DNA from 3 places in the Streptomyces sp. NPDC015532 genome. Region 1 is predicted to be linked to each of the others. Evidence: riboswitches for the same ligand, from Rfam matches in the RefSeq annotation. Region 1 holds a riboswitch; each other region holds the start of a gene.
The links. A riboswitch is a leader RNA that binds a small molecule or an ion and turns the genes downstream of it on or off. The one in region 1 is predicted to bind thiamine pyrophosphate.
Positions count from the first base shown of each region.

Region 2: linked by a shared signal. The riboswitch ahead of thiC (phosphomethylpyrimidine synthase ThiC) and the one ahead of ACF07B_RS23080 (thiamine ABC transporter substrate binding subunit) in region 1 are both predicted to bind thiamine pyrophosphate.
Region 3: linked by a shared signal. The riboswitch ahead of ACF07B_RS29325 (purine-cytosine permease family protein) and the one ahead of ACF07B_RS23080 (thiamine ABC transporter substrate binding subunit) in region 1 are both predicted to bind thiamine pyrophosphate.

Region 1 covers NZ_JBIBSY010000007.1:245,371-255,411, reverse strand. The annotation lists gene ACF07B_RS23095 (LAETG motif-containing sortase-dependent surface protein) at 1-231, shown strand, start outside; gene ACF07B_RS23090 (ABC transporter ATP-binding protein) at 304-1,362, opposite strand; gene ACF07B_RS23085 (ABC transporter permease) at 1,363-2,961, opposite strand; gene ACF07B_RS23080 (thiamine ABC transporter substrate binding subunit) at 3,108-4,205, opposite strand; TPP riboswitch at 4,282-4,387, opposite strand; gene rlmN (23S rRNA (adenine(2503)-C(2))-methyltransferase RlmN) at 4,475-5,581, opposite strand; gene ACF07B_RS23070 (hypothetical protein) at 5,849-6,166, opposite strand; gene ACF07B_RS23065 (tetratricopeptide repeat protein) at 6,265-8,289, opposite strand; gene ACF07B_RS23060 (hypothetical protein) at 8,286-8,711, opposite strand; gene ACF07B_RS23055 (cold-shock protein) at 8,998-9,222, opposite strand; gene ACF07B_RS23050 (DUF4240 domain-containing protein) at 9,468-10,010, opposite strand.
Region 2 covers NZ_JBIBSY010000005.1:181,185-191,225, forward strand. The annotation lists gene ACF07B_RS18320 (LacI family DNA-binding transcriptional regulator) at 69-1,181, shown strand; gene ACF07B_RS18325 (metallophosphoesterase) at 1,384-2,526, shown strand; gene ACF07B_RS18330 (hypothetical protein) at 2,707-3,570, shown strand; gene ACF07B_RS18335 (VWA domain-containing protein) at 3,840-5,327, opposite strand; gene ACF07B_RS18340 (LysR family transcriptional regulator) at 5,324-6,256, opposite strand; gene ACF07B_RS18345 (VOC family protein) at 6,484-6,879, shown strand; gene thiC (phosphomethylpyrimidine synthase ThiC) at 6,938-8,758, opposite strand; TPP riboswitch at 8,751-8,907, opposite strand; gene ACF07B_RS18355 (YibE/F family protein) at 8,979-10,041, shown strand, end outside.
Region 3 covers NZ_JBIBSY010000011.1:232,153-242,193, forward strand. The annotation lists gene ACF07B_RS29295 (glycoside hydrolase family 65 protein) at 1-108, shown strand, start outside; gene ACF07B_RS29300 (response regulator) at 203-907, opposite strand; gene ACF07B_RS29305 (cyclic nucleotide-binding domain-containing protein) at 1,067-1,531, opposite strand; gene ACF07B_RS29310 (hypothetical protein) at 1,958-2,542, opposite strand; gene gndA (NADP-dependent phosphogluconate dehydrogenase) at 2,935-4,377, opposite strand; gene thiD (bifunctional hydroxymethylpyrimidine kinase/phosphomethylpyrimidine kinase) at 4,741-5,538, opposite strand; gene ACF07B_RS29325 (purine-cytosine permease family protein) at 5,604-7,004, opposite strand; TPP riboswitch at 6,996-7,090, opposite strand; gene ACF07B_RS29330 (alpha/beta fold hydrolase) at 7,439-8,260, shown strand; gene ACF07B_RS29335 (phospholipase) at 8,565-9,932, shown strand.

The sequences.
Region 1 (10,041 bases):
TCGGACACTCCCTCGGACTCGGCGAGCCCGTCCGACTCGGAGAGCAGCGCGGCTCCGGCCACCCCGGGCGACAACCAGCCGTCCGCGGCCGCCGGTGAGTCCAACCTCGCCGAGACCGGTGCGAACTCCAACACCCCGATGATCGCCGGTATCGCCGGCGCGTTCGTCATCGTCGGTGGCGGAGCGGTCTTCTTCGGCATGCGCCGCCGTGGCGCCTCGAAGGCGAGCTGAACCACCTCCTGAACGACCGTGTGGCCCGTCCCCGTCGAGGGGGCGGGCCACACGGCTGTCCGGACGTGCCGCTCAACCGGCCTGCCACACGGGTCGCTCCGCGGGGGCGGGCGCCCCGAGGACGACGATCTCCGCGGCGTCGAACTGCACCCCGACCACGTCCCCGGGTTCCGGCGCGTCCCGCAGCGCGCACGCCGCCTCCAGCCGGGGCGCGCCCTCCGGCTGGAGCTGTACGGCGACGTGCGTGCCCCGGAAGGTGCGCGCGGCGACCGTGCAGCGCAGCCCGTCCGCCGCGGCCACGAGCCGCACACCGGCGGGCCGTACGAGGAGGGTTCCGGGCCCCTGAGGGGCGCCCTCGGGCACCGGGACCTTGCCCCAGGGGGTGTCGGCGGCACTCGCGCTCACGGTCGCGTCGACCACGTTGTCGAAGCCGAGGAAGCGGGCCACGAAGGCGTCAGCGGGCCGCTGCCAGACCTCCAGCGGCGTACCGGACTGGGCGATCCGCCCGTCGCGCATCACCACGACCCGGTCGGCGAGCGCGAAGGCCTCGCCCTGGTCGTGCGTGACGGCGAGCACCGTCGTCCCCAGCTCGCCGAAGAGCTGGCGGAGTTCGACGACGAGGCGTTCGCGCAGTGAGCGGTCCAGCTGGCCGAGCGGCTCGTCGAGCATCAGCAGCCGGGGACGGGGTGCCAGGGCGCGGGCCAGCGCCACCCGCTGCTGCTCGCCGCCGGAGAGCGAGGCGACGGCGCGGTCCCGGGCTCCGGGCAGACCGACGAGCTCCAGCAACTCCCCCACCCGGGCGGCCTGTCCGCTCCTCGACGTGCCGCGCATCCGCAGCCCGAAGGCCACGTTGCCGCCCACGTCCCGCTGCGGGAAGAGCTGATGGTCCTGGAACATCAGGCCGACGCCCCGCTTGTGCGCGGGGACGCCTCCCTGGTCCTGTCCGTCCAGCACCACACGGCCCGCGTCCAGCGGCTGCAGTCCGGCGACCGTCCGCAGCAGGGTGGACTTTCCGCTGCCGCTCGGCCCGAGCACGCACACGATCTCGTGCTCGGCGACATCGAGGTCGACCGTGTCGAGCACGGGCCGCCCGCCGAAGCGTACGGTCGCGCCTTGGAGGCTCAGCAGCATCTAGAACTCCCCGGTCCGGTCGGTCCGTACCCGCTCCAACAGCAGCAGCGCCACCGCGCACACCACCATCAGGATGGTCGAAAGGGCCATCGCCTGGCCGTAGTTGAGATCTCCGGCACGGCCGAGCAACCGGGCGACGGCGACCGGCAGCGTCGGGTTGTCGGGCCGTGCGATGAAGACGGTCGCCCCGAACTCGCCGAGGGAGACGGCGAAGGCGAAGCCGGCCGCGATCAGCAGGGCCCGGCGCACCATCGGCAGATCGACCTCGCGCCACACCCGCCACGGCGACGCCCCGAGGACGGCCGCGGCCTCCCGCAGCCGCCCGTCCACCGCGCGCAGCACGGGCAGCATCGTCCGTACGACGAAGGGGACGCCCACCAGCGCCTGGGCCAGCGGTACGAGGATCCAGCTCGCGCGCAAATCGAGCGGCGGCTCGTCCAGGGCGATGAGGAACCCGAAGCCCACGGTCACCGCGGAGACGCCGAGCGGCAGCATCAGCAGGGCGTCGAAGCCCCGCATCAGCCGGCCCGCGCGCCGGGTGAGAGCGGCGGCGGCCAGACCGCCGATCAGCACCGCGATGGCGGTGGCGGCGAGCGCGTACTCCAGCGAGTTGCCGACCGCCTCGATCGGGGCGACGAGGAAGACACCTCCGTCGTCGTCGGCCAGGGCCCGGTAGTAGCCGAGTCCCGGTGCGCCGAGGGAGCGCTGGACGAGGACGGCGAGCGGCAGCACGAGCAGGACCGCGATGCTCACCAGCACGCCCGCGAGGAGCGCCCACTGTCCGGCGCCGCGCGGCCGGCGCGCGGTGGTGTCCGGCGCCACCAGCCGCAGGGCGGTCTCCCGCCGGCGTACGGTCGCCGCGTGCACGGCGAGGATCCCGCCGACGGCCACGAACTGGACGATCGTCAGCACCGCCGCCGTCGTGAGGTCGAAGATCTCGGAGGTCTGCCGGTAGATCTCGACCTCGAGGGTGGAGAAGGTGGGGCCGCCGAGGATCTGCACCACGCCGAACGAGGTGAAGGTGAAGAGGAAGACCATGAGGGCGGCGGCGGCCACGGCGGGCCCGAGCGCGGGCAGTGTCACCCTGCGCCAGGCCGCGAGACGCGAGGCCCCGAGCACGCGCGCGGCCTCCTCCTGGCGCGGGTCGAGCTGCGACCAGAGCCCGCCGACGGTCCGTACGACGACGGCGTAGTTGAAGAAGACATGCGCGAGCAGGATCGCCCACACGGTGGTGTCCAGGCGTACGCCCCACAGCTCGTCGAGCAGCCCTCCCCGCCCGACCAGCGCGAGGAACGCCGTGCCGACGACCACGGTCGGCAGCACGAAGGGCACCGTCACCACGGCCCGGAGGATCTGCTTGCCCCGGAAATCGAAGCGCGCGAAGACATACGCGCCGGGGAGCGCGACCAGCAGCGTGAGCGCCGTCGAGGCGAGCGCCTGCCAGGTGGTGAACCACAGCACGTGCCGGATGTCGGACCGGGTCGCCACGTCCCAGATCCGGCCGAGCTCCCAGCCGCCGTCCCCGTGGAGCCCGCGCGAGACGATCGCGGCGACCGGCCAGGCGAAGAACACCGCGAAGAACGCGACGGGCAGGACCATCAGCCCGAACCGCACCGCGGCCCGCCGACGCGCGCCGAGCGCGGCCGCGGGACCGGCGTCGCCGCCCCGGCCGGTCTTGCCGACCCGGCCGGTCCCGCCGACCGGGTCGGTCCCGCCGCCCGGATCGGTCCCGCCGACCTCGCCGGCTACTTCAGTACGAGTGAGGTCCACGACTTGACCCACTGGTCGCGGTCGGCGGCGATCTTCGCGGGCGCCAGGGTCTCGGGATCCTTGGCCTGCGGACCGAACCGGGTGAACTCCGCGGGCACGCGCGCGCCCTCACGGACCGGGTAGACGAACATGTTGAGCGGCATGTCCTCCTGGAACTCCTTGGTGAGCAGGAAGTCCAGGAACGCCTTGCCGCCCTTGGCGTTCTTGGCGTGGCTGAGCAGACCCGCGTACTCCACCTGCCGGAAGCAGGTGCCGTCCGCGACCCCGGTCGGGGCCGTGGCGGGCTTCGGGTCGGCGTAGATGACCTCGGCGGGCGGCGAGGAGGCGTACGAGACGACGAGCGGGCGGTCGGCCTTGGCCTTCTTGCCGCCGGCGGACCCCGAGAACTCCTCGTTGTACGCCTGCTCCCAGCCGTCCACGACCTTCACGCCGTTGGCCTTGAGCTTCGTCCAGTAGCCCTCCCAGCCCTTGTCGCCGTACTGCGCGGCGGACCCGAGCAGGAAGCCGAGGCCGGGCGAGGAGGTGGCGGCGTTCTCGGTGACGAGGAGGTTCTTGTACGCGGGCTTGACCAGGTCGTCGAAGGACCGCGGCGGCGCCAGCTTGTGCTCGCTGAACCAGGCCTTGTCGTAGTTGACGCAGATGTCGCCCGTGTCGACGGGCGTGACCCGGTGCTTGCCCTGGTCGGTCCGGTACTCCGGGAGGACCTGGTCCGCGCCCTTGGCCTCGTACGGCTGGAACAGCCCGTTGTCGAGCGCGCGGGAGAGCAGGGTGTTGTCGACGCCGAAGAAGACGTCGCCCTGGGGGTTGTCCTTGGTCAGGACGGCCTTGTTCACGGCCTGCCCGGCGTCGCCGTCCTTGAGGACGCGGACCTTGTAGCCGGACTGCTTCTCGAAGTCCGCCAGCACGCTCTTCGACACGAGCCACGAGTCGTGGCTGACGAGCGTGACCGTCTTCGCGTCGCCCGAGCCGGACGCGTCGGACGAACCGCACGCGGACAGCACGGGCAGCGCGACGAGACCGAGCCCGAGGGCCGTGGCCGCGAGCCGCCTGCCGCCACTGATGGTGGTGATCACTGATTCCTCCTGGGTGACCAGGAAGAGACGCGGCCCTGCCCGGGACCTCTGACGGTTCCCGGGCAGGGCGCAACAGCTTGAGTAACGACCGAACTTCCTACCCAGAATGACCTGGGCAAGGTTCAGAGGGTCTGCGGTCTGTCCCGCACTCTCAGCGCTGTGGCGCTCCCCTGTCGGAATATGAAGATGTCGGACGGTGAAGATGCCGGACGATGGGATTGTCCGACCATCACGATGCCGGACGACCGCACGGGCCGACTCGGTTCAGACTACCGCTCGGTCGCCGCGAGCTGACCACACGCTCCGTCGATCTCCTGCCCCCGGGTGTCCCGGACGGTGACCGTGACGCCATGGGCCGCGATCGCCTCGACGAACGCCTTCTCGTCCTCGGGCCGCGACGCGGTCCACTTCGAGCCCGGGGTCGGATTCAGCGGGATGAGATTGACATGCACGGGCTTGCCCTTGAGCATGCGCCCGAGCCGGTCCCCACGCCACGCCTGGTCGTTGATGTCGCGGATCAGCGCGTACTCGATGGACAGGCGCCGTCCGGACCGGTCCGCATATCCCCAGCCGGCGTCCAGCACCTCGCGCACCTGCCACCGCGTGTTCACGGGGACGAGGGTGTCGCGCAGCTCGTCGTCCGGGGCGTGCAGGGAGATCGCGAGGCGGCACTTGAAGCCCTCGTCCGCGAACCGGTTGATGGCGGGGACGAGCCCGACCGTCGACACCGTGATCCCGCGCTGCGAGAGCCCGAGGCCGTCCGGTTCGGGGTCGGTCAGGGCCCGGATCGCTCCGACCACCCGCTTGTAGTTGGCGAGCGGCTCGCCCATCCCCATGAAGACGATGTTGCTCAGCCGCGCCGGGCCACCGGGGATCTCGCCGTCACGCAGCGCCCGCATACCGTCGACGATCTGATGCACGATCTCGCCGGTGGACAGGTTCCGGTCGAGACCGGCCTGCCCGGTGGCGCAGAACGGGCAGTTCATCCCGCAGCCCGCCTGCGAGCTGATGCACATGGTCACCCGGTCCGGGTAGCGCATCAGCACGGATTCGACGAGCGTGCCGTCGAAGAGCCGCCACAGCGTCTTGCGGGTGGTGTCCTGGTCGGTCGACAGGTGCCGCACGACGGTCATCAGCTCGGGAAGCAGCGCTTCCTGGAGCTTGCCGCGCGAGGCGGCCGGGATGTCCGTCCACTCGGCGGGGTCGTGCGCGTACCGGGCGAAGTAATGCTGCGAGAGCTGCTTGGCACGAAACGGCTTCTCACCGATCGCGGCAACCGCCTCTTTGCGCTCGGCGGGCGTGAGATCGGCAAGGTGCCGCGGCGGCTTCTGAGCTCCGCGCGGCGCGACAAAGGTGAGTTCTCCGGGCTTAGGCATGGCTGTACCAGTGTCGCAGATCGTTTGGGGCCGCCCAGGTCAGATGAACGAGGGACCCGTCACCCTCCGGTGTCTACTGTCACACCGCCGGTCAACTTTCCACGCCCACAGGCGGCCCGGCGATCGCTGTCCGCGCCACATGTCCTCAAAGATCGATGCGCTCAGTCACCACGTCATCGGCAGGTTCACCATGGCGCAGCACGACGTGCGCCGGCCGAAACGGGAGCGCGCGCGAGCCGGGCTCAATGACCCGGCACAGGGGCGTGATCACCCAAGCGCCGTCCCAGACCCGTCCAGCCGAAGCCTCACCTGGTGATTGTGCTCAGCGTGCTCGATGACCTCACCGCGGATGCGTGCCCCGAGAATGGGCAACCGCATCCCCTCGGGCATGGTCATGATCTCGGCGAGTGCCAGGGCGTTCGGAACTCCGTCGACCCGGATGAAGACGCCGAAGGGCTGACGTCCGATCACCTCTCCCGTGACGGAGGCCCCCAGAGGGAGGAGTGCAAGCGTCGCTGTCCAGACTTCCTCCGGCGACTGCCCCGGCACGTCGGGGCGGCGCCCTGGCCCGTTGTATTCGTCCATAGGCAGATCATGACCGGCCTACGAGCCCGGGACTACTGCGTTGAAAGGGCGGACGTGGTCTCCATCAGCCGTGGACGGCCTTTGAGGTACAGCCTTGGTCAATGAGGTTGCTGTACTTCCGTTGCTGTACTTCCGTTCTTCATAGCTCTGGCCTTCTGGCGGGCGTAGGCGAGGTTGCTGCGGCTTTGCAGGGTGTCGGGGTGGGTGTTGCCCAGGACCTCCTCGCGCTGGGCGAGGGTGACCTCGTACAGGGGGATCGCACGCCCCAGATCCCCCGCCGCGTAATAGGCGCCGGCGAGGTTGTTACGGCTGGTCAGGGTGTTGGGGTGGGTCGCGCCCAGGATCTCCTCGTGCTGGGCGAGGGTGGCTTCGAACAAGGAGATCGCACGCCCCAGATCCCCCGCGGACTCATACGCGCCGGCGAGGTTGTTACGGCTGCTCAGAGTGTCGGGGTGGGCATCACCCAAGACCTCCTCGTACTGGGCGAGGGTGGCCTCCAGCAGGGGAATGGCACGCCCCAGATCCCCCGCCGCCCGGTAGGCGTAGGCGAGGTTGTTGCGGCTTTGCAGGGTGTCGGGGTGGGTGTTGCCCAGGACCTCCTCGCGCTGGGCGAGGGTGACCTCGTACAGAGGGATGGCACGCCCCAGATCCCCTGCGGACTCGTAGGCGCCGGCGAGGTTGTTGCGGCTGCTCAGAGTGTCGGGGTGGGTGCTGCCCAGGACCTCCTCGTGCTGGGCGAGGGTGGCCTCATACAGGGGGATCGCACGGGCCGTGTGACCTTGCTGGTGGAGCCGATGGCCGGCGATCTCGTACGCGCTGGTGAGTGGGGTGTTGTGGTGTCCGGGCGGTCTGGTGGCCGCGAGGGTGAGGAGGTGGGGTGTGAGGGTGTTCCATCGCTCTTCGGCGGGGGTGCCTCGGCCCGGGGGCGGGGGCAGGCTGTGGAGGACCGCCTTCTCGGCGCGGTCGCGTCCTTGAAGGTGCCGGGGCGGCTGAGTGTCGTCGGTGGTCTGTGGGGTGCGTAGGACGGTCTGGACGAGCCGGTGAACGCTCAGGGAGGTGCCGGTGTCGGTGACCATGCTGTAGGCGGCAAGGGTTCCGACGGCTTCGGCGATGTCGTCCGGGTCGGTGCCGTGTGGGGTGAGCAGAGCGTGGGGAATGTCGTCGGGGGCCAGCCAGGCGACGGTGTGCAGCAACTCCACCGCCGGCGGATCGGCTCCCTCCAGGGTGTGGAGGGTGACTTTCCAGGCGCGGGCGATGGTGCGTTCGGCTTCGATGCCGTGGGCGGTCTTGGCGAGTTTCTTGTCCAGGCGGCGGCGGTAAGCGCTGAGGCTGACGCCGCGGTTCTGGGCCAGGTAGGCGCCGGCCTGCTTGATCGCCAGCGGGAAGTACCCCAACTCGGTCGCGAGGGAACGGGCTTCGGCCTGCTCACGGGGCGTGGGGCCGGTCTCCTTGAACACGAGTCGGCACAGCAGAGTGGTGGCGTCGTCGGGTTCGAGGTTGCCCAGGGTCAGGGTGGGGGCGCTGTCGGGCCAGCCGGTGGTGCGCCGGCTGGTGGCGAGGTGATGGCCTTGGTGGAGGGCGCCGATGTAGGGGCCGAGGTCGTCGGGATTCTCCACGTTGTCGTACACCAGCAGCCAGCCCGCATGCCAGGCCAGCCACTGCATTGCCCACGCCACCTGCGCGCTGCGGTCGGCTGAGGCGGGCCGGCTGGGTACCAGGGTGTGGGTGAGTTCGGTGAAGGAGGTCTCGATCTCGTCGGGGGACGCGGCGTTGATCCACCAGATCAGGGTGTAGTCCCCGCGGTGACGGTGGGCGTAGTGGAGGGCGAGCGTGCTCTTGCCGATCCCACCAAGGCCGTGCACGGTCCCGCTCTGCGTGATCGCACCCTCATGGCGGCTGGTCAGGGTGCGCCGCAGCCAGCCCAGTTCTTCCTCCCGCCCCAGGCAGAGGGCGGCGGGAGGCAGATTGGAGGTGCCCGGCGCCGCCGCGACCTTGCTTGGTGCGTGCAGTGCCTCGGCCGGCAGTACATCGCCGGTGAAGGCGTTACCGATCTGCCCGGCGGCGATCGACCTCGGTCCGACGGCCTTGATCCCCAGCAGCGCCCCATCCTCGTCCGCGCTCACGGCCGTGGCGCGGTGTGACCGTCACCGGTGATCGCGGTACCGATGTGCTGGGCGGCGATCGACCGTTCACCGGAGGCCGTGACATTGACCGTGCCCGGCGCAGAAGCGGGCAGTACAGCAGCCAGTTCCTCCCTGAGCGCGGGATCGTCCTGCAATGCCTGCCTGAGGAGGCGGCTCAGCACGGCCGTGGAGTACGCGGCGTCCTGTTCGTCGGCGGCCTCACCCACCACCCGTTCCAGCTCCGCCCGGCCCGCTTCGTCCCGGCGCCGCCAGACCAGTTGAAGAATCAGTTGCCCGAGACCGACCGTGGCATCGGCCGCAGCATCCTGCGCACGGGTCAGCACCGCAGCCCCATATGCGCCCACGGCCGCCGTCACGGCCGGCCCCACCTGCCCGACCAACTGCGCAATCTCGGCGCTCATTTGCCCCCCGGCCTACGCGGCTCCGAAAGACTCAGCGTAGAAACACCGCCCCGGGGTCGAGGCCGAAACGCCCGAATCATCGAAAGCGGCTCCCACGAACCCTCGCCGTCCACAGGCCCGAGCATGACCGCACCGGAGGAGGGCAGGCCGCGGCCTTGCAGGGGCGAACGTGGCCGGCGGTACCGTTCCCCAGGCTCGTTCGGCTGCAGCGGCGGCTCAGGTGAACAGTGCGTAGCGGATGCTGGGGGTCGTGGGCGTGCGCTGCCGTTGATGTCAGGTGTGGATGTCAGGCAGGCCGCGGCACGATGTTCACCGCGCGGTAGTCGTACCCGTCCTGCTTGAAGCCGGGGGCTTCCCACGTGAGGTCCGCCTGCTGGCCGGGCGACAACGTGCGGAAGCCGGAGGCCTGGATGTCGGAGTAGTGGCCGAAGCAGCCGCCGGGGGTCTCGGGTGAGTCGAGGACGCCCCACCCTTCCTCGTCGTTCCACTCGCGGACCGTCGCAGTCACCATGGGCGGCAGCCTACGGGCTTCGTCCGCGCCGGCGCGCTCGGTATTTCGCTTGGGAAGCAGTGGCGCTACGGGGCAGTCAGGCGCGCTCCTGTCCGACCTCGGCACGTGTGGGTGCGAGGCTTCACTCGGAGAACCCCGGAGTGATGCAACAGGGGAGACATGCCTGTGCCCCGTGAATCCCGAGCGGAGGTCGGCTCAACACGCCCGTCCCCATCGGCTCAGCCGCCGTCGGTGCCGCGGGCCGGTCAGGGGCGGCCCGGGTACAGGGCGGTGAGCCGGGGCAGCAGGGCGGTCATCCGCTCACGGTCGTCGAAGTCGAGGTCCGGATCGGCTGCCGGTCGGTCGAAGGTGAAGGCGTCCTCGGGCAGTTCGGCGCCGGTCGCTCTCTCGTAGGCGTCCCGGGCGATGCCAAGAAGCTCCTCACCGTCGGGTTCGATCCCCTCGGGCGCCGACGCGCGGATCTCCGAGAGCTCGGCCAGTCCGTCGGCGTGGGCGACGACGCCTTCGAAGACCTCCCGGCCCTGGGCGATCAGCCAGCCGCGGAAGTAGTCGAAACCCTCGTCGAAGCAGGGGCTGCCGCCGCTGATGACCCAGGCCGCGGCCCGGAGGGGAGCCCGGTCGGACGCGGCCATCAACTCCCGCAGGACCCGCTCGGCGCCGAGGATGTCCCGGGGGCCGTACCCGGCCAGCAGCACGGTGGCCTGCTCGGCGATGTCCTCGGCGTCGGTCGGGTCGGCGGCCGTGCCGCGGGCCCGCTCGATCAGGTTCCAGAACTCTTCTGCGTTCACGGGCAGAGCATGGCACCCGGGCCGGACTCGA
Region 2 (10,041 bases), on a different contig from region 1:
ACGTGCCTGTCAACGCGCGCATATGCGTCCGCACTACCCCACCGTATGAGCCCTACTATCGGCTCGCCATGACAGCAGCAGGGAAGCACCAGGTGAGCCGGGCGGAGACCTCCCGCCGAGGCGGTCGGCCGAGCCGGGCGGGCATCAGAGACGTGGCCGCGGCGGCAGGGGTCTCCATCACAACCGTGTCCGATGCCCTCAACGGCAAGGGGCGGCTCCCGGACGCCACCCGACGCCATGTCCGCGAAGTCGCCGACCGGCTGGGCTATCGCCCCTCGGCCGCGGCCCGAACCCTCCGTACCGGCAAGTCCGGCCTGATCGGCCTGACCGTCACCACCTACGGGGATGAACCTTTCACCTTCACCGAGTTCGCGTACTTCGCCGAGATGGCCAGAGCCGCCACCTCGGCGGCGCTCGCCCGGGGATACGCCCTGGTCATCCTCCCCGCGACCTCCCGCCACGACGTGTGGTCGAACGTCGCCCTGGACGGAACCGTGGTCATCGACCCGTCCGACCAGGATCCGGTCGTCAGCGAGCTGGTCCGCCAGGGGCTGCCCGTCGTCTCCGACGGCCGGCCCGCGGGATCGCTCCCGGTCACCGCCTGGGTGGACAACGACCACGAGGCCGCCGTCCTCGGCATCCTCGACCACCTCGCCGACGCCGGTGCCCGACGCATCGGCCTCCTCACCGGCACCACCACGGACACGTACACCCATCTCTCCACCACCGCGTACCTGCGCTGGTGCGAGCGCGTGGGCCAGGATCCGGTGTACGAGGCCTATCCCGCGCACGATCCGTGCGCGGGGGCGGTGGCGGCCGACCGGCTCCTCGCCCGGCCCGACCGCCCGGACGCCGTCTACGGCCTCTTCGACCCGAACGGCACCGACCTGCTGGCCGCCGCCCGCCGCTACGGTCTGCGCGTACCCGACGACCTGCTGCTGGTGTGCTGCAGCGAGTCGACCGTCTACGCCAGCACCGAGCCGCCCGTCACGACCCTCTCCCTCAAACCGCGCAGAATCGGCACGGCCGTCGTCCAGCTGCTGATCGACGCCATCGAAGGGGTCGAATCGGACCAACCCGTCGAGCAGGTGATACCGACGGAGCTGATCGTGCGGACCTCGTCACAGCGCCGGCAGCCCCGGACGACCGTCAGTCCGCCCCGATCACCCGAGCAGGGCTGAGGCCCGATCCGAATTGGGCGGGGCGAGCCCCGCCCAATTCGGGCGAAAACCGCGGTGAACTGGGCTCCTGTTCCGATTCACCACCCCTGGGTCATCACATGGCGCGATCCGCATTCCTATGATGGGCGGACGACACCGCGGGCCGCTGCGACCAGGCAGTCCGAACCGGTGCAGATGCGGTGCGATGGTGGTGGAGGGGTCGATGACTCAGGGGGCCGGTCAGGGACCCGAGGTGGTGCGGACGGCGACGTTGCGCGACTTCCGGGTACCGGGTTACGTCCACGAGACCGGTCCGTATGCGCAGAACACGCCGCATGGCGAGGGCGCCGGACCCGTCGGTGAGAGCGCGCGGTACGCGTCGGGGGAATCCTCCCCCTACGCGTCCGGAGAGTCTCCGTCGGAGTTCCCGGGAGAGTTCTCCGAGGGGTACACGCCCACGCAGCGCGATCTGCCGGTCATCAACCGCGGCGACACCCTGCAGGTCGCCGTGGACCCCTCGGGCGCACCCGCCCCGGCGTCCGGCGCCGGACCCGGCCCGCTGTACGTCGTCGGGGATGTGCACGGCTACCTCGACCAGCTCGTCGCCGCGCTCCAGGCCAAGGGCCTCCTCGACGCCGGCGGCAACTGGTCGGCCGGCACCTCGCGCCTGTGGTTCCTCGGCGACTTCACCGACCGCGGTCCGGACGGCATCGGCGTGATCGACCTCGTGATGCGGCTGTCCGCCGAGGCGGCCGCGGCCGGCGGCTACTGCAAGGCGCTCATGGGCAACCACGAGCTGCTGCTGCTCGGCGCCAAGCGGTTCGGCGACACCCCGGTCAGCTCCGGCGCCGGCACCGCCACCTTCCAGGCCGCCTGGCTGCTCAACGGCGGCCAGAAGACGGACATGGACCGTCTCCAGGACCACCATCTGCAGTGGATGGCCCGCCTCGACGCCATGGAGCTGGTCGACGGACACCTTCTGGTGCACTCCGACACCACCGCCTACCTCGACTACGGCGACTCCATCGAAGCGGTCAACGACACCGTCCGCGAGACCCTCACCCGCAACGACGCCGAGGACTGCTGGGACCTCTTCCGCAAGTTCACCCGCCGCTTCGCCTTCCGCGACGACGGCGCCGAGGCGGTCCACGAACTGCTCGACCTGTACGGCGGCACACGCGTCGTCCACGGTCACAGCCCTATTCCGTACCTCCTGGGCGAGGTGGGCCCGGAGGACGGCGAGGCCGGAGCGGGTCCCGTGATCGAAGGACCACACGTCTACGCCGACGGTCTGGCCATCGCGATGGACGGTGGAGTGACCATGGCCGGAAAACTGCTGGTCCAGCAACTTCCCCTGGATATCTGAGCGTTCACCGGGCAGGCGTCCGGCGGACGGACCGCTGCGGACAGGGGCCAATTTCTGGAAACCCCCTGTCACGGCGTGCCGTCACCGCTCTACCATCGGCTTATCCGTAGCAGGCTCCCCTCCGTTTCTGCCCAACGGCTCGTCAGCGTGCGAGCCATCAGCCCTACGGAGCATCGGGGGATGCAGATGAACAGCGTTCCGCAGCACCTGCTGAGCGAGGACCGCCAGGAATACGAGCGGATCCTCGATGAGGCGCTGCGCTCCGCACCACACCGCCCGGAACTCGCCGCTGTCGGCCAGCGGCTCAACCTCGAACAACTGCGCACCATGGCGCTCAACGCCACAGCCCTCATCACGACGGCCGCGTCGGACGAGTACGCGCACTATGTGAAGGTCCGCAGCGAACTGCGCCGACCGGTGCGGTCCGCTGTCGTGAGCGAGGAAACCGGCTCCACGGAGCCGGGCACGACCGTGTTGGGGCTCGCCGCCACCGTGGGGGAGGTCACCGAGACCGCCGGAGCGGGCGCGGTCGCCGTCGTCGCGGTGCTCGCCCCCGTCCTCGCCGGGACAGCGGCGCTGATCTTCCTGCTCGTGGGCTACGTCCTGAGGATGCTCGATCCCGAGCCGGCCGTCGCCAGAACCCTCCTGACCACAGGATGGGTCTTCGGCGCGATCACGGCGGCCGCCATTCTGGTCGCCGCGGCCGGACTGCTGCTGACCGCCCTGCGCAACAGCTCGTCCTCCTTCCAGGCCGAAGCGGGCGACGAGCTGACCGGTCAGGTCACCCGGGCCAAGGAGGCCTGGCGTGACGCCCTGCTGGAGCGCGGCATCCTGCCGTTCCTCCGGGAGGCCCTCGCGGACCCGGGCTCGGCGGCCCTGAGCCGCCCCGCACCGGCCCCCACCAGCCGCATTCCGCACCTCGGGTACGGCAGGCCGGGGTTCAGCAGCCCCGACGACGGACCGGCGGCGGGCCCGCGCCCGAGCTTCTCCAGCCCGGACTTCTCCAGCCCGGACTTCGGGGGCCCTGAACACCAGCCCGAGTGACCCGGCCGGCCGACGGCCGGGTCCGAGGCAGGAGAGGGCCCGCGCGGGTGCGCGGGCCCGTACGCCCTTACCGGTGCGGGCCCTTGCCGGTGCGGCCGTTGCCGGCTGTCGCGGGCGCGTCCGTACGGCTGTGGCAGGGCACTGCCCGCCGTAGCCCGCCGCGGGCGCCGGTGCTCCCGTGCACGGCCGTGGCGCGGGCGGTCCCTGGGCCCGTGGCGCGGGCTTCTCCACACCCGTCTCCGGGCGTCCTGCGCTGTTCTCGGGGTGTCTCAGATGATGCCGAGCCGCCGCGCCTCCTTCGTCCACGACGGGAACTCGGACAGCAACCGGTCGTAGAGATCCGGATCCGGTACGTCGCTGATGTCGTCGACCGCGAAGAAGCCCACGTTGTCGACGCGTCGGCCCGGCAGGGTGTCGAACCGCTCCAGAACGCCGTAGTTCGAGCGCCCCAGTCCGACGAACTGCCAGAAGACCGGCTCGTCCACCGCCTCCCGCAGTTCCTTCTCGATCTCCTTGTCGCGGTAGACGCCTCCGTCGGAGAAGAAGAGCACCAACGTGGGATCGGCGGACGGGTGCTCGCGGACGAACGTCCGGACCTCGGCGATCACCTTCTGCTCCTCGTTCTGGATGCCGACCGCCCGCATGTCCACCTGTCCCGGCAGCAGGCCCTTCTTCGGCTTCTTCCTTCTGAACAAGGTCAGTTCACCCACCCGGACATGACGTTCCAGCCACTCCGGCAGATCGCCCAGGGCGAGGTCCGGCAGTCGGGCCGGGTTCGACGCGAAGGTCCACGCCTGCATCTCCCCGTCGTCGTCCAGCTGGGCCGCCACCGCGGCCATCCGTTCCACCACATCGGCCACGACGCCCTTGGAGTACAGGAACGACATCGACCCGGAAGCGTCCAGGACCAGGATGACGCGGGCCCTGACGCCCACGGCCCCGTGCTTGCGCAGACTGACCGCCACCTGCTCCTTGCGCAGGGAGAGCCGCTTGCGCATGTCGACGGGCAACCGCTCCTCACCTTTGACGAGACGAGGGGCCGAGCCGGGAGCCGGGGGTGCCTGGGGCACCGGAGGAACGGGCGCGTTCGGGAATGCCGGTGCCTGCGGGGGTGGTGGGGGGACGGGCGCGATCGGGCGTGCCGGGACCGGCGAGGGCGTCGGTGCCACCGCGGAGGCTCCGGCGGGAGCGCTCCTCGTGTCCGTGCTCCCGGCCGTGCCCGGCTCCTCGTCCACGCTGATCCCGAAATCGGTGGCCAGGCCCGCGAGCCCGGAGGCGTACCCCTGGCCCACCGCGCGGAACTTCCACTGCCCTCCCCGCAGATACAGCTCGCCTCCGATGAACGCCGTCTCCGTCGTCGCCTCCATCTCGAAGACCGCCAGTTCCTGCCCGGTTCCGGCATCGAGGAGCCGCAGTCTCAGACCTGACAGCTGGCCGAAGGTGCCCCCGTCGGCGGAGGCGCCCAGGACCACGCGCTGGATCTCCGGCTCCAGGGCACGCAGATCCACCTCGACGGTGTCCGTCGTCCCGTCCCCCTCCCGCCGCTTGCCCGAGTGGTGCACGGCGCCCGAGGCATGCCTGGGCTGGTTGTAGAAGACGAAGTCACCGTCGTCACGCACCCGCCCGTCCGCTCGGAGCAGCAGGGCCGAGGCATCGGCGTCCGGCGCACCGGGGCCTCCTGACCAGCCGAGTACGACCCGCACCTGCTGCGCGGCGACGGGAAGGTTGGCGCCCTTGCTCATCGATGTCGGTGTCATGCGTCCAGTCTCCCCGCAGAAGCCGTCGGTGGATCCGACCGATACGCCCGCGCGGGAGAAGCGCCGGTCGCGTCCGTCGCGGCCCGTACGAACGCGCGCAGCCGCTCGGTGGTGTTGCCCTCCATCCACACCAGTCCCCGTTCGATCGGCTGCGCGTCGTGCAGGGGTACGTAGGCGACGTCGGGCCGCGGGTAGTACTGCCGTGAGTGCTCGCCGACCGGGAGGACGCCCCGGCCCATCGCGACCAGGGTCAGCATTTCGGAGAACGACCCGCCGGCCGGCCCCTTCGGAACGGCTCTGCCCGAGGGGGTGCGGTCCGGTGTGCGGTCCTGTTTGAACGTCGCCGAGGTCACCTGGGGGTACTGCACCACGGGATGTTCCGCCAGCACCTCCAGGGACAGCCGCTCCTCACCGGCCAGCGGATGACCTGCCGGGACGGCCAGGACTCGTCTCTCCCGCAGCAGAGCCGGTCCGCGGGCCATTCCGTCGAAGGGGAACGAGGCCAGCAGCACGTCGACCGAACCGTCCAGCAGACTCGCCCGGGAGTTGGAGAGCTGGACCTCCCGCACGTCGACACGGCAGTCCGGGTGACGCTCACCGAACAGGCCGACCGCCTTGAGGAGCGTGGGCGCCGTCCACTCACCGAGGAAGGCGACCCGCAGCTCTCCGGTGACGCCCCGGCCGGCGTCGGCCGCCCTGCGCAGCGCCGCCTCCATCCCGGCGACCAGGGGCGCCAGATCGTCCGCCAGCTGTCTGCCGATCGGGGTGAGCCGGACGGAACGGCTGGTGCGTTCGAACAGCAGGGCTCCGACTCTGCGCTCCAGCGCCTTGATCACCTGGCTGACACGCCCGGTCGTGACCAGCAGCCGCGCGGCGGTCCGGCCGAAGTGCAGTTCCTCGGCCAGCGTCAGAAAGATCTCGGTCTCCATTCGCTCCAGCATGAAACCCCCGGCGTTAAATCTGACTCAACGGTCGTACAGCGATCATGCCTTGATGGCGGCCGTCCCACGGCGGATCGTAGAAGTCGTCCACCCGGCCGCGGGAGAGCCCACTGGCTCCCCGGCCGGCCGGGCGCACAGCGGCTCCGCGCCCGGTTCCGTCCACCCGTACGCCCACCACCTCCGTGGCTTCGCCACGCCATCGCCCTGGAGACGACATGACCGCGCTGCGCGTGAAGGCCTTCGACCACCTGGTCCTCAATGTCGAGGACGTCGAACGGTCCCTGGACTTCTACACCGGACTTCTGGGCCTCGAACCCGTACGCGTCGCCGAATGGCGGTCCGGCCAGGCCCCGTTCCCGTCCGTGAGGATCACGGCGGAAACCATCATCGACCTGATCACCCATACCCCTGGCGGGTCCAACGTCGACCACATCTGTCTCACCGTGGAACCTCTGGACTGGGACCAGGTCATCGCGTCGGGATCCTTCACCGTGCTCGAGGGGCCCGTGGAACGCTTCGGCGCGCGGGGAAACGCCACCTCGGTCTACGTCCAGGACCCGGACGGCAACACCGTCGAACTGCGCTGGTACCCGCAGGACGTCACCCCGTGACCCTGCCGAGGGCGGCGGTCCGGGTGTGTGCCCCGGACCGCCGCCCCCTTGGAACAGCTCAGTCGGCCAGCGGCAGGTACACGCGGTTGCCCGCCTCGGCGAACTCCCGGGACTTCTGAAGCATGCCCTCGGAGATCTCCTCGGCGGAGGCGCCGTCGGCCACGTCACCGCCGAACCGCTCGTTGATGCTCTGGCTGATCTTCATCGAGCAGAACTTCGGCCCGCACATGGAACAGAAGTGGGCTGTCTTGGCGGGCTCGGCCGGCAGCGTCTGGTCGTGGAACTCCCGCGCCGTGTCCGGGTCGAGAGCCAGGTTGAACTGGTCCTCCCACCGGAACTCGAAGCGGGCGTCGGAGAGCGCGTCATCCCATTCCTGCGCACCTGGGTGCCCCTTGGCGAGGTCGGCTGCGTGGGCGGCGATCTTGTAGGTGATGACGCCGGTCTTGACGTCGTCACGATCGGGCAGGCCCAAGTGCTCCTTGGGCGTGACGTAGCAGAGCATGGCCGTGCCCCACCAGGCGATCATCGCGGCACCGATGCCGGAAGTGATGTGGTCGTACGCCGGCGCGACGTCCGTCGTCAGCGGACCGAGGGTATAGAACGGAGCTTCATCACAGATCTCCTGCTGAAGGTCGATGTTCTCCTTGATCTTGTGCATCGGGACATGTCCCGGGCCTTCGATCATCGTCTGTACCTGAAAACGCTTCGCGACCCTGTTGAGTTCCCCGAGCGTCCTCAACTCGGCGAATTGCGCCGCGTCGTTGGCGTCCGCGATGGAACCCGGCCGCAGCCCGTCGCCGAGCGAGTAGGTGACGTCGTACGCGGCGAGGATCTCGCAGAGTTCCTCGAAGTTCTCGTACAGGAACGACTCCTTGTGGTGCGCGAGGCACCAGGCGGCCATGATCGAGCCACCGCGCGAGACGATGCCGGTCTTGCGGTTCGCGGTGAGCGGCACGTACGCCAGGCGCACGCCCGCGTGAACCGTCATGTAGTCCACGCCCTGCTCGGCCTGCTCGACGACGGTGTCCTTGTAGATCTCCCAGGTCAGCTCCTCGGCCCGGCCGTCGACCTTCTCCAGCGCCTGATAGAGCGGCACGGTGCCGATGGGGACGGGGGAGTTGCGCAGCACCCATTCACGCGTGGTGTGGATGTTGCGGCCGGTGGACAGGTCCATGACCGTGTCGGCGCCCCAGCGGGTCGCCCAGGTCATCTTCTCGACCTCCTCCTCGATGGAGGAAGTCACAGCGGAATTGCCGATGTTGGCGTTGACCTTCACCAGGAACCGCTTGCCGATGATCATCGGCTCGATCTCCGGATGGTTGATGTTCACGGGCAGCACGGCTCGGCCCGCGGCGATCTCCTCCCGCACGACCTCGGGGGCGACGTTCTCACGGACCGCCACGAACTCCATCTCGGGCGTGATCTCACCGCGCCGCGCGTAGGCGAGCTGGGTCACCGCCTGCCCGGCCCGCCCCCGGCGCGGCTGGCGCGGCCGGCCCGGGAAGACCGCGTCGAGATTGCGCAGCCCTCCGCGCGGGGACGTGTGCTTGATCCCGTCGTCCTCGGGACGGACGGGACGGCCCGCGTACTCCTCGGTGTCACCGCGGGCGATGATCCAGCTCTCACGCAGCGGTGCCAGCCCCCTGCGGACATCGGTGTCGATGGACGGATCGGTGTACGGGCCGGAGGTGTCGTACAACGTCACCGCCTGCCCGTTGGTGAGGTGCACCTGGCGAACCGGCACCCGCAGATCGGGGCGAGTACCCCCGACGTATGCCTTGTGCCAGCCGATCGACTGCCCGTCCTGGCCGTTCGAGGACGGCGGGGAAACCCCGTCCGTCCGGCTGGAGGCAGGCGTGCGTACATCCTTGTCGGTCATGAGACCTACTCCCTACGCCGGCATTACCCGGTAACAGGTTCAGCGGTCGACGCAGCGGCTTCCGATCGCCGATGTTTCATGTGAAACATCGCGAAGACGGAGGTCAGCGCCCTCTCAGCCCGGTGCTCCGAGCTCCCGCGTGTGCAAAGGTGCCCCCACGCTAGCGTCATGTCTGGCGCGGTGAACAGAGGGCCCTTGACGTTCTTGCGATGATCGGGCGGTGACGACGACCCGGCAGCATCCGTTCCCTCCGCCCGAGCCACCGCGCCGTCCCGGCTCCGACGGCGGCCCTGGGCACGGCTCCGGCATCGGTCATGGACACGAGCAAGAGCACGGGCACGGCCACGGACCGGACGGTGATCATCAGGGTTCGGGCGACGGGCACGGGCCGGGTCCCCGCCGCGGGCACGACGAGCCGGTGAGCGCCGGGCACGGACATTCCCACAGCCACGGCCCCGCGGCGCCGGTCTCCAAGCAGCTGCGCAAGGTCATCGCCGCGGTACTGATCCCCTTCGCGGCCGCGGTCGTCGTGGGTCTCGTGGTGCTGTGGCCCGGCGGCGCGCCGGCCCACGAGCGCACCGGTGTCGGGTTCGACCGGCAGACCCAGCAGGCGACCGTCACGAAGATCGACCAGGTGGACTGCAAGTCCGTGAACGCCTCCTCGGGGGCCGCGACGGGCGGCTCCGCCGCCGGGGATTCCTCCGCTCAGTCCGGGAAGGGGGGAGAGTGCAAGAAGGCGACTGTCCGCATCGACACCGGCAAGGACCAGGGCCGCACGTTCACCGAGGTCGTTCAGCCCGATCAATCACGGCAGTTGCACCAGAGCGAGAAGGTCGTCGTCGCGTACGAACCCTCCGCCCCCAAGGACCTCCAGTACTCGGTCACGGACGCGAACCGGAAGCTGCCCCTGACGCTGCTCGCCGTGATCTTCGCGGTGGTCGTCGTGGTGATCGGCCGGATGCGCGGCATCATGGCGCTGGTCGCCCTGGCCATCAGCTTCGTGATCCTGAACTTCTTCATCCTGCCCGCGATCCTGGAGGGCTCGAACCCGCTGCTCGTGGCCGTCGTCGGGTCCAGTGCGATCATGCTCATCGCGCTCTATATGTGTCACGGTCTGTCGGCCCGGACGTCCGTGGCAGTGGTCGGCACCCTGCTCTCACTGGTGCTGATCGGGCTCCTCGGCTCGGTCTTCATCGACTGGGCCGTGCTGACCGGCAACACCGACGACAGCACCGGCCTGATCCACGGTCTGTACCCGTCCATCGACATGAGCGGCCTGCTGC
Region 3 (10,041 bases), on a different contig from region 1:
GTGCCGGCGTCGGACGAGCCGCCGATCGACATCACCCTGGCGGACCGCACGGTCACGGTGGCGCCGGGTGAGTCCTGCACACTCACGCTGCCGGAATGGCGACCATGACGGGGGACGCGGCACGGGAACCCGGGACGGGACGGGGGGACACTCGTGACGGGGGACAGGCGACCGGTGAACGGGGAGCGGCCGGGGGCGGGACTCAGCGCGTGGAGTGGTGGCCGGCCGCTTCCGGGTGTTCGAGCTGGTTGGCCATGACCGCGGCCTGGACGCGGCGCTGGACGCCGAGTTTGGCCAGCAGCCGGGAGATGTGGTTCTTCACCGTCTTCTCGGAGAGATAGAGCTCCTTGCCGATCTCACGGTTCGTGAGCCCGTCCCCGATCAGCGCGAGGATGTCCCGCTCGCGCGGTGACAGGCCGGCGAGCTCCTGCGAGGGGGCCGGTTCCTCGGCCGGGTCCGCGCGCAGTTTGCGCATCAGCCGGGCGGTGGTCGTCGGGTCCAGCATCGACTGGCCGGACGCGACGGTACGGACCGCCGAGACCAGGTCGGATCCCTTGATCTGCTTCAGTACGTAGCCCGCCGCCCCGGCCATGATCGCGTCGAGCAGCGCTTCCTCGTCGTCGAACGACGTCAGCATCAGACAGGACAGCTCCGGCATCCGGCTGCGCAGTTCCCGGCAGACGCTGATGCCGTCGCCGTCCGGCAGCCGTACGTCGAGAACGGCCACGTCGGGCCGCAGCGCGGGGCCGCGTACCAGGGCGTGCGCGACGCTGCCCGCGTCACCGACCACCGAGATGTCGGGCTCGGAGTCCAGGAGGTCGGTCAGACCCCGGCGCACCACCTCGTGGTCGTCCAGCAGGAAGACCCTGATCGGGTTCCGCTCGGAGAACGTACGCGCCTCGGCCATGGCGACCCCTTGTTCAGTGACGGACCACGGACCGTGGGCCCGCTCAGGCCATCGTCACGCTTCCGGCCTCGATGCACTAGGGCCGACCGGTCCCATACGGGTCCGCACACGTTCCCCCGTCGCGGGCGGGGGGCTCACCGACCCGCCCGGCGCCGGCGGTCAGCGCGCGCTGCCGCTGCCGTAGGGGGCGTACAGGTCCAGCAGCCGGGTCCGGGCCGACTGGAGCCGGTGGCCGACGATCTCGCCCGCCCACTGGGCCACGGCCATGCCCAGTTCGGGATCGTCGCGGCACAGGGCCCGGACGTCCTCGGCATCGAACTCGTAGGCGCGGACCGGGCTCGTCGCCTCGGCGCCCAGATGCCAGATGTGCGGGGCGAACAGCCAGGACCAGCCGACGAGTTCGTTGTGACCGAGGATCTCGATGACGGCCGCACGGCGGCCCGGGACCCGCAGGTCGAGGGACACCGTCCCGGTCCGGATGATCCAGAACCGGTCCGCGTGACGGCCTTCCTCGAACAGCCGGGTGCCCTCGGGGAACGACACCTCGCGGGCCATGGCCAGCAGCCGTTCCTGCTGGTGGGCGGGCAGCGCCCGCAACATGGTGGATGTGGTGGAAGTGTTCATGATCCTGCCTCTTCCTGGCGCGCGACCCTTCCGCCTCCAATCTCCGCCCGAGGCGCGCCCGCCGCCATGGGCCATGCGGCCCCGGTCATGGGCCGCATGGCACCGGCCGGGACCGAGGGCTTCCGCGGAAGCGGAATGCCGGCTCCGCGAGGCCCCGCCGCGCGTCCTCGGCGCCATGACCGCCCCGGCCCCCGTCACCGCCGAACGCCCCGGAACCCGGTCACCGCCGAACGCCCCCGGAACCCGGTCACCGCCGAACGCCCCCGGGACCCGGTCACTGTTGAACGCCTCCGGGACCCCTTCACCACCGCCGAGCGTCTCCCGGACGGCGACACCGTCCGGGAGACGTGAAGTCCCGTACCGCACAGGCTGGTTGACGCCTGCCGGGGACAAGGGGTCTCGACCATGGGAACGGACCCACCTCGGTCAGGGAGTCTTGTGCCCCCACTGCGGCCCGAGCCGCTCCCACTCGCGCTCCCACCGGCGGTAGCGCCGCTGGTCGAGCCGCCACCGGGCGAGGCCGCCCGCGCCGAAGACCAGGCCGCCCAGGGCCACGGCCGCGGCGACGCCCAGCAGGGTGGCCTCGGTGGCCGCGGCGCTCGTGGTCGGCGGTGCCGTGGTGGGCCGGCCCCGCGCGTCCGTCCAGATCACCACGTGCGATCCGGCCTTGTGCCCGGATTCCACCAGGGCGCTGCCGACGTGTGGTGTCCCGTCCGGCGCGTTCCAGCGGACCGTCGCCCGGACATGGTCGTAGGCCGAGCCCTCTCCGGCGGGTATCGACCTTTCCGTACTGCTGACCAGTACGGCCGGGATGGCGTGCCGGTCGTGGCGCAGCCGCGTGAAGGACTCGTCGGCGGCGTGGGCGGTCGCCAGGCCGGCGAGGGTGCCTCCCAGCACCATCACCATCCAGACGATCAGTACGATCCACGCCTCGAAGACGTCGTCACGGCGACGCAGCGGATTCCTCCGCCAGCGCCAGCACCACTGCCTCGCACCCTGTGCTCCGCGCATGGCACCGCACCTCCTCGTTACACCCCAACAGTGCAAGGGGATCGCGGAGCGCGCGAGCGGTGGCAGAGGCCGCCCGGTCCCGCGGCGGAGAGCGGAAGGCCCCGGCGCGCGGCATCTGCCCCGGTCAGGGCGGGGATGGCGACATCGACGCACGTACCGAACGAGCCGTCGACGCGAAAATGTCCGCCTTGGATACCGGGCCGCCCCGCTCACCGAGACACCCTCCCGGAGCGATCCGACGGCTCATACCCGAACAGACCCGACACGAGGGACATCACGTCCGGACCGGCGCGACGGGAGACCCCCGGCGTCAAAGAGGGAGAGGGGCGGGCCGTATCTCCGTCATCACGGAGGTACGGCCCGCCCCTCGCTCACTCATCGACCGGTGGCGGTCACAGGACCTCGGTCTCGTTGCGGGACGCCTCGCCCCACAGCGTGTGGAAGCTGCCCTGGCGGTCGGTGCGCCGGTAGGTGTGGGCACCGAAGAAGTCGCGCTGGCCCTGGGTGAGGGCGGCGGGCAGCCGGTCGGCGCGCAGGGTGTCGTAGTAGGACAGGGCGGCCGAGAACGCGGGCACCGGCACGCCTCTGCGGGTGGCCGTGGAGACGACCTCGCGCCACGGGACCTGGGCGTCCTTGATCTCGGTGGCGAACCCCGCGTCGGAGAGCAGGCTGACCAGGCCCGGATCGACGGCGTACGCGGCGCGGATACGGTCGAGGAACGCCGCGCGGATGATGCAGCCGCCGCGCCAGATCTTCGCCACCTCACCGAGGTCGATGTCCCAGCCGTACTCGGCCGCCGCGTCCAGGATCATCTTCCAGCCCTGGTCGTAGGCGATCAACTTCGAGGCATACAGGGCGTGTTCCACCTGGCTGGTGAAGCGCTCGGCCTCCGTTCCCGACAGCTCCCAGTGGGTGCCGCCGGGCAGGCCGCGGTAGGCGGAGCGCAGTCCGTCCTGGCTGGAGGCGGCGCGGGCGAAGGTCGCCTGCGCGATGGCGGTGACCGGGGAGCCGAGGTCCAGGGCGGTCTGCACGGTCCAGCGGCCGGTGCCCTTCTGCCCCGCGGCGTCCACCACGACGTCGACGAACGGCTCACCCGTGGCGGCGTCCGTGTGCGCCAGGACCTCGGCGGTGATCTCGATGAGGTACGAGTCGAGGCGGCCCTTGTTCCAGCGCCGGAAGATCTCCGCGATCTGCTGCGGCGTGTAGCCGCCGACGCGCCGGAGCAGGTCGTAGGCCTCACCGATGAGCTGCATGTCGGCGTACTCGATGCCGTTGTGCACCATCTTGACGAAGTGCCCGGCACCGTCGGTGCCGATGTGCGTGGCGCAGGGCTCGCCGTCCACCTTGGCACTGATCGACTCGAACATCGGGCCCAGCGAGGCGTACGACTCGGGGGAGCCGCCCGGCATGATGCTCGGCCCGTTGAGGGCGCCCTCCTCGCCGCCGGACACACCCGCGCCGACGAAGTGGATGCCGCGTTCGCGCAGCGACTGCTCACGACGACGGGTGTCACTGAAGTGGGCGTTGCCCCCGTCGATGATCATGTCGCCGTCTTCGAGCAGCGGGGCGAACTCCTCGATGACGGCGTCGGTGGCGGCACCCGCCTGCACCATGATCATGAGGCGTCGGGGGCGTTCCAGCGCCGCGACGAAGTCCTCGGCCGACTCGGCCGCGACGAAGGCGCCCTCGTGCCCGAACTCCTCGACCAGTGCCTTGGTGCGCGCGGGGGTGCGGTTGTGGACGGCGACGGTGTAGCCGTTCCGGGCGAAGTTGCGGGCCAGGTTGCGGCCCATCACCGCGAGCCCTGTGACGCCGATCTGCGCGGTCGCCTTCATGGTCTGCTCCTTGGATCCGGATCTGCCTGTCCGCGTACCTGACGGGCGGGCAGACGACTGTCGCTGTGCCGATCAGTACGCCGGGAGGGGCCGAGGTGTTCACCTTTCGCGCCAGGAGGTGTTCCGGACCGCGGGACGGACCTTCGGGCGCCGGACGGACATGGCCGCGCGGGAGCATCGCACCGCCGTGCGGAGCCGTTGGTTCGGCCGGCGTCCGGCTGCCCGGACGGCCGGTGCCGGAAGGAGGCGCGGTCGTCCCCGAACGACGGCCGGCGGCCGGGAAGAGGGCGGTCGCGCCGGGATCGCTGGCGGCGGCCCGGACAGGAGGGGTCGTGCCGAACGACGGGCTGACGTCGGGCCGGGTCAGCCGTTCCGGCGCTGTCGCCACCCGTGGTCCACCGGTCCGATACCGGCACCGAGCGCGAAACCGGCCTCGATCGCGGCGGTCACGTACGCCTTGGCCCGTCGTACGGCCTCCGGTACCGAGAGTCCCTCGGCCAGGCCCACCGCGATGGCCGAGGCGAGCGTGCACCCCGTGCCGTGCGTGTGCCGGTTGTCGTGGCGGGGCGCCCGCAGCCAGTGCTCGGCCGTTCCGTCGGTGAGCAGATCGACGGCCTGGCCCGGCAGATGACCCCCTTTCACCAGCACCCACCGGGGACCGAAGGCGAGCAGCAGCCCGGCGGCCCGGCGCATGTCCGTCTCGTCGTCCACCTTCAGCCCGGTGAGCTGAGCGACCTCGTCGAGATTCGGGGTGGCCACGGTCGCCCGCGGCAGCAACCGGGTCCGTACGGCGTCCAGCGCGTCGTCGGCCAGCAGCCGGTCCCCGTGCTTGGAGACGCTCACCGGGTCCACGACGACCGGGGCGCCCACGTCCGACAGCAACTCGGCGACGGTGGCGACCAGTCCGGGCGACGAGAGCATCCCCGTCTTCACGGCCTGGACGCCGATGTCGTCGACGACACTGCGGTACTGGGCCCGTACCGCCTCCTCGGACAGCTCCCAAGCCCCCTGCACACCCACGGAGTTCTGCGCGGTCACGGCGGTGAGCACGCTCATCCCGTGGGCGCCCAGCGCGAGCATGGTCTTCAAGTCGGCCTGGATTCCCGCGCCTCCGCCGGAATCGGAGCCGGCGATCGTCAGGACGCGCGGCGGGGTGGGCATGAGGTGTTCCTCTCGGATACGGCCACGGGCCCGAAGCCCTGGACCGGCGGAGCGACGGGCGGCCCTCAGACGCGGCGGCGCAGCCGCAGCGGGGCGTAGAGGGCGAGGGCGACGAGGAACGCGACGTAGTAGGAGAGGTCGGCGCCGTGCAGCGCGTCGGCCACCGGACCGACGTACAGGCCCGTGTCCATGAACGGCACGGCCGCGCCGAATGCCGCCACGAAGGCCACCAGCGACGGCCATGCGGAGCGCGGACGGGACATCTCGGCGGCGACGTCGACCGGGGCGTCCCCGCGCTCCCGCCCCCGGGCGATCCAGTCGACGACGACGATGGCGACGAACCCGGGAATCCAATAGCCCACGAACAACAGCACGTTCTGGAAGCGGGCCGTCGTGTCGGCGGCGTGCATCCACAGCACCAGCGGGAAGCCGAGCGCCGCGGCCAGGGCGGCCGCCAACGGGCGCGGAATCCGCACACCCAGGGTCTGGAGGGCCAACGAACCGCTGTAGTCGTTCATCGCGTTGCTGCACACCGCGGCGAGTGCCACGGCCAGCAGCCCGAACGCTCCTGCGGCGCCACCGCCCAGCAACGCGTCCACGCCCGCCGCTGTCTGGTCGGTCAGCACCGACGCGCCCCACAGCCCGAGGACCTGCACACCGACGAAGGACGCGACGAGCCCGAGCAAGGTGCACCAGAACATCCGCGGCCGGGACGTCGAACGCGGCAGATAGCGGCTGAAGTCACCGGCGTACGGCGCCCAGGACAGCGAGAGGCTCAGCGCGATGGTGCTGGTGAGCACGAACGCGCCGGCGCGGTCGGCGCCCGTCGCGGACCCGGTCGTCGCGGGGTGGACCCCGTCGAGCATCCGCCAGGCGATCGCCGCGAAGGCCACGGCGAGCACGAACGTCATGACGATCTGCAGGCGGTGGACGGCTTCGTAGCCGAGGACACCCAGGGCCCCCTGAGCGGCCATCATGACCAGCACGCCGAGCCAGAACGGCCAGCCGCACAGCCGCGCCAGCGCATCCCCGCCGAAGAGGCCGATCAACGCGTCCCAGGCGACCGAGGACAGCCACTGGAGCATCCCGGGCAGCACCACCGCCCGGCCGAACGCGAGCTGTGCGAGCGGGAGTTGGCCGGTGCCGGTGAGTCCGCCCCAGGTGCTGAGGTAGGCGGTGGGCAGGGCGCCGAACACGGTTCCGAGGACGACCGCGGCGAGCGCGGTGCCGAAGTCCAGGCCCAGCGCGATCCCGATGGTGCCGGTGAACACGCCCGTCATCGTCAGGTTCGGGGCGAACCAGACGGTGAACAGGCGCCCGGCCCCGCCGTACCGGTTGCTCTCGGGGACCGGCTCGATGCCGTGCCCCTCCACCCGAAGGTCACCGGGTGCGGCGGGCATCCGTCCGTCGAAGACGGCAGGCCGGGTGTCGGCGGGCAGCCCGCCGGGAACATGCGCCCATGGCATGGAAGACATCCCTCCGCCAGTATGAACTGGTTCAGGTTCGACGGGTGTGATCTCAGCCCTCGGACGGGGCACCCCGTGTCCGGTACGACGGACACACTAACCGCTCCTCGCGACCGAGCGGCAGTGGGTCCCCGGGCGGAACCCGTGCTCGGCTCCCGTGCGCGGAGGGCGGCGCCACCACCGGGACACGGACCGGACCGTCCGGGAGCCGTCCGGGGCCCGTGACCCCGGCGCCTCTTCGAAGGCGTCGCCTCATGGGGTCACACACCCGGGCCGGAGCGCGCCCGCGCGCGCTCCGGTTCATTCGAACGGCGCGACCGGGCCGGTTCGCAGCGCGGCGTGTGCCGCCCCTCGGTACTGTCGGAAGTGATCGCCGCTCGCTCTTCGCTCCCGGGTCCCGGACCCGGCGGCCGGGCGGAAGGAGGCAGGGTGCCGTGACCGTGATCTCCCTGAAGTCCGCGCAGGTGGGGGAAGGTCTCGTCCTGCCGTACGCCGAGGCCGGCTATCCCAGTGGTACGCCGGTCGTCTTCGTGCACGGTCTGGCCGACTCCTGGTGGTCCTTCGAACCCCTCCTGCGGCGCCTTCCGGCGTCCCTGCACGGATACGCGCCCACGCAGCGCGGGCACGGCGACGCCGGCCGGCCCCCGGAGGGCTACGGCCCGGACGACTTCGCCGCCGACCTCGTGGACTTCCTGAACGCGGTCGACATCCCCCGGGCCGTCCTGGTCGGGGCGTCCAGCGGCGGCGTACCGGCCCGGATCGTCGCAGGCAGCCACCCCGACCGCATCGCGGGCCTGGTGCTGCTCGGTGTCCCCGGCACCCTCACGGACAAACCGGCGGTGACCAGGCTGGCCGGCGCCGTGGAGGAGCTGACCGATCCCGTGCCCCGCGCGTTCGTCGAGGACTTCCTGGCCGGCACGGTGACCCGCCCGATCGCCCGGGGGTTCGTGGAGACCATGGTGGAGGAGAATCTGAAGCTTCCCGCGTACGTCTGGAAGGACACGGCCCGCGGACTCCTCGACGCCGATCTCCGCGCGACGCTCGCGGGCATCCTGGTGCCCACACTCGTCATCTGGGGTGAACAGGACGAGTTCCTGCCCCGGGAGGACCAGCAGACCATCCTGGACGCGGTGCACGGCGCGGAGTTCCTCGCCTACCCCGAGACCGGCCACTGCCTCCACTGGGAGCAGCCCGAACGCGTGGTCGCCGACATCACCGCGTTCGTCACGCGGATCGAGCATCCCGGCACGCGGTAAGGGCACCTGACCTCGCGCGGAGGGTGAACGGCGGTCCGTCCGAGCCGCGTCGGAGGTGATGCGAGGGGGCTCTCGGGGGCATGCGTCGCCGCCCGGGCGACACCGTGTCCGGGGCGGGCCGCGCGGGGCCGGGCCGGGGCGGACCGGGGGCGAGGCCGGGCCCAGGGCGGGGACGGACCGGGGGCCGAGGTGAGGGCCAGGACCGGGGTGGGGCCACGTCCCGTGACGCGATCCGACCGCTGTCCCCCGACGCCGGGTCTCTGCATGGCATGCTCATGCTCCCCACAGGAAGGGATCACGTGCCATGAGACCGAGCCGACGCTCCCTGCTCGCCGCCACCGCCGTACTGGGCTCCGTTTTCGCCGTCCCCGCGCCAGCCGGTGCCGCCCAAGTCCCCGTTGCGGGAACCTATTTCGTCCAGAGCGCCGTCACGGGACTGAACGCCGCCGACAGCGCGGGCGCGGTCGTCCAGCACAACCCCAGGGGAAACGAGGACCGCCAGCAGTGGACGCTGCGCCAGAGCGGTTCCTCCTCCGTGCTCGAAAGCACGGACAGCGCGGGCAGTTGCCTGGGCCGCTCGGGCGACCAGGCCCGGACCGTGGCCTGTACGAGCGCCGACGCCGCCTGGGAGGTGACGCCGGGCGGCACCGACCGGTACACGCTCAAAGCCCCGGGTTCGGAACGGTACTTGACGGTCACCGACAGGTCCTCGGGCTCCAACTACCCGGCCCAGCTGGCCATCGGCTCGGCCGGCGCTCTCGCCTCCTGGTACCTCACCCCGGCCCAGCCCGTGACCCGGCCGATGCCGCCCCAGGATCAACGAACCCTGGACCAGGTCACGTTCCTCACCGCCCACAACGCCTACGCCAACGGCGTGGACGGCGGATTCGCCCCGCCCTTCGTCAACTTCGTACCCAATCAGAAACGCGGTATCGATCAGCAACTCGCCGACGGCGTGCGAGGGTTCATGCTCGACCTGCACCAGACCCCCGACGGTGCGATCCTGTGTCACAACAGCTGCACCCTCGTCAGCAGGCCGGTCGCGCTCTGGGTCGACCTCCAGCGCATGGTCGACTTCCTCAAGCGGCACCCCGACCAGTTCGTCACCGTGTTCCTGGAGGACTACGTCGATCCGGGTGTCCTGCGTTCCGAACTCGCCCGCGTGAACGGTCTGTCCGACGTCCTCTACCGTCCCGACGCGACCGGCGTGCGCGAGAACGGCTGGCCGAAGCTCGCTGATCTGACCGCCGCAGGACACCGCATGCTCATCTTCACCGACCACAGCCGCTCGTCCGACGAGTCCGCCGGACTGACCCGGGACAGCTTCGGTGTCATGTACCAGCGTGAGTGGACCGTCGAGAACTACTGGTCGATGGGCTCGGGCCTCGGCTCCTCCGACTGGTCCTGCTACAGCCGCTGGTACGACGCGGGCACGAACGTACCGCTCACCCGCACGGAGAACGGCTTCCGCCCTCTCTTCGTCATGAATCACTTCCGCGACGTCACGATCTCCGGGACCGCCGGCACGGACAACACCAAACTCGCCGACCGGGCCCGCCGCTTCTGTGAGCCGGCCGCCCGCAAGAAGCCCAACTACCTCGCGGTCGACCGCTACGACCTGGGTGATCCCGGCTCCGCGGTGAACACGCTGAACACGTACGTCTATCCGTAGCCGGGCGCCACCGCGAGCCCCGCCGAGGGCACCCCGGGAGGGAGGGGTCCCGGGCGGGTCGCAGGGGCGTGGCCGGGGCGCCCGACGGCGGATGTCGGTACCGTGCGGC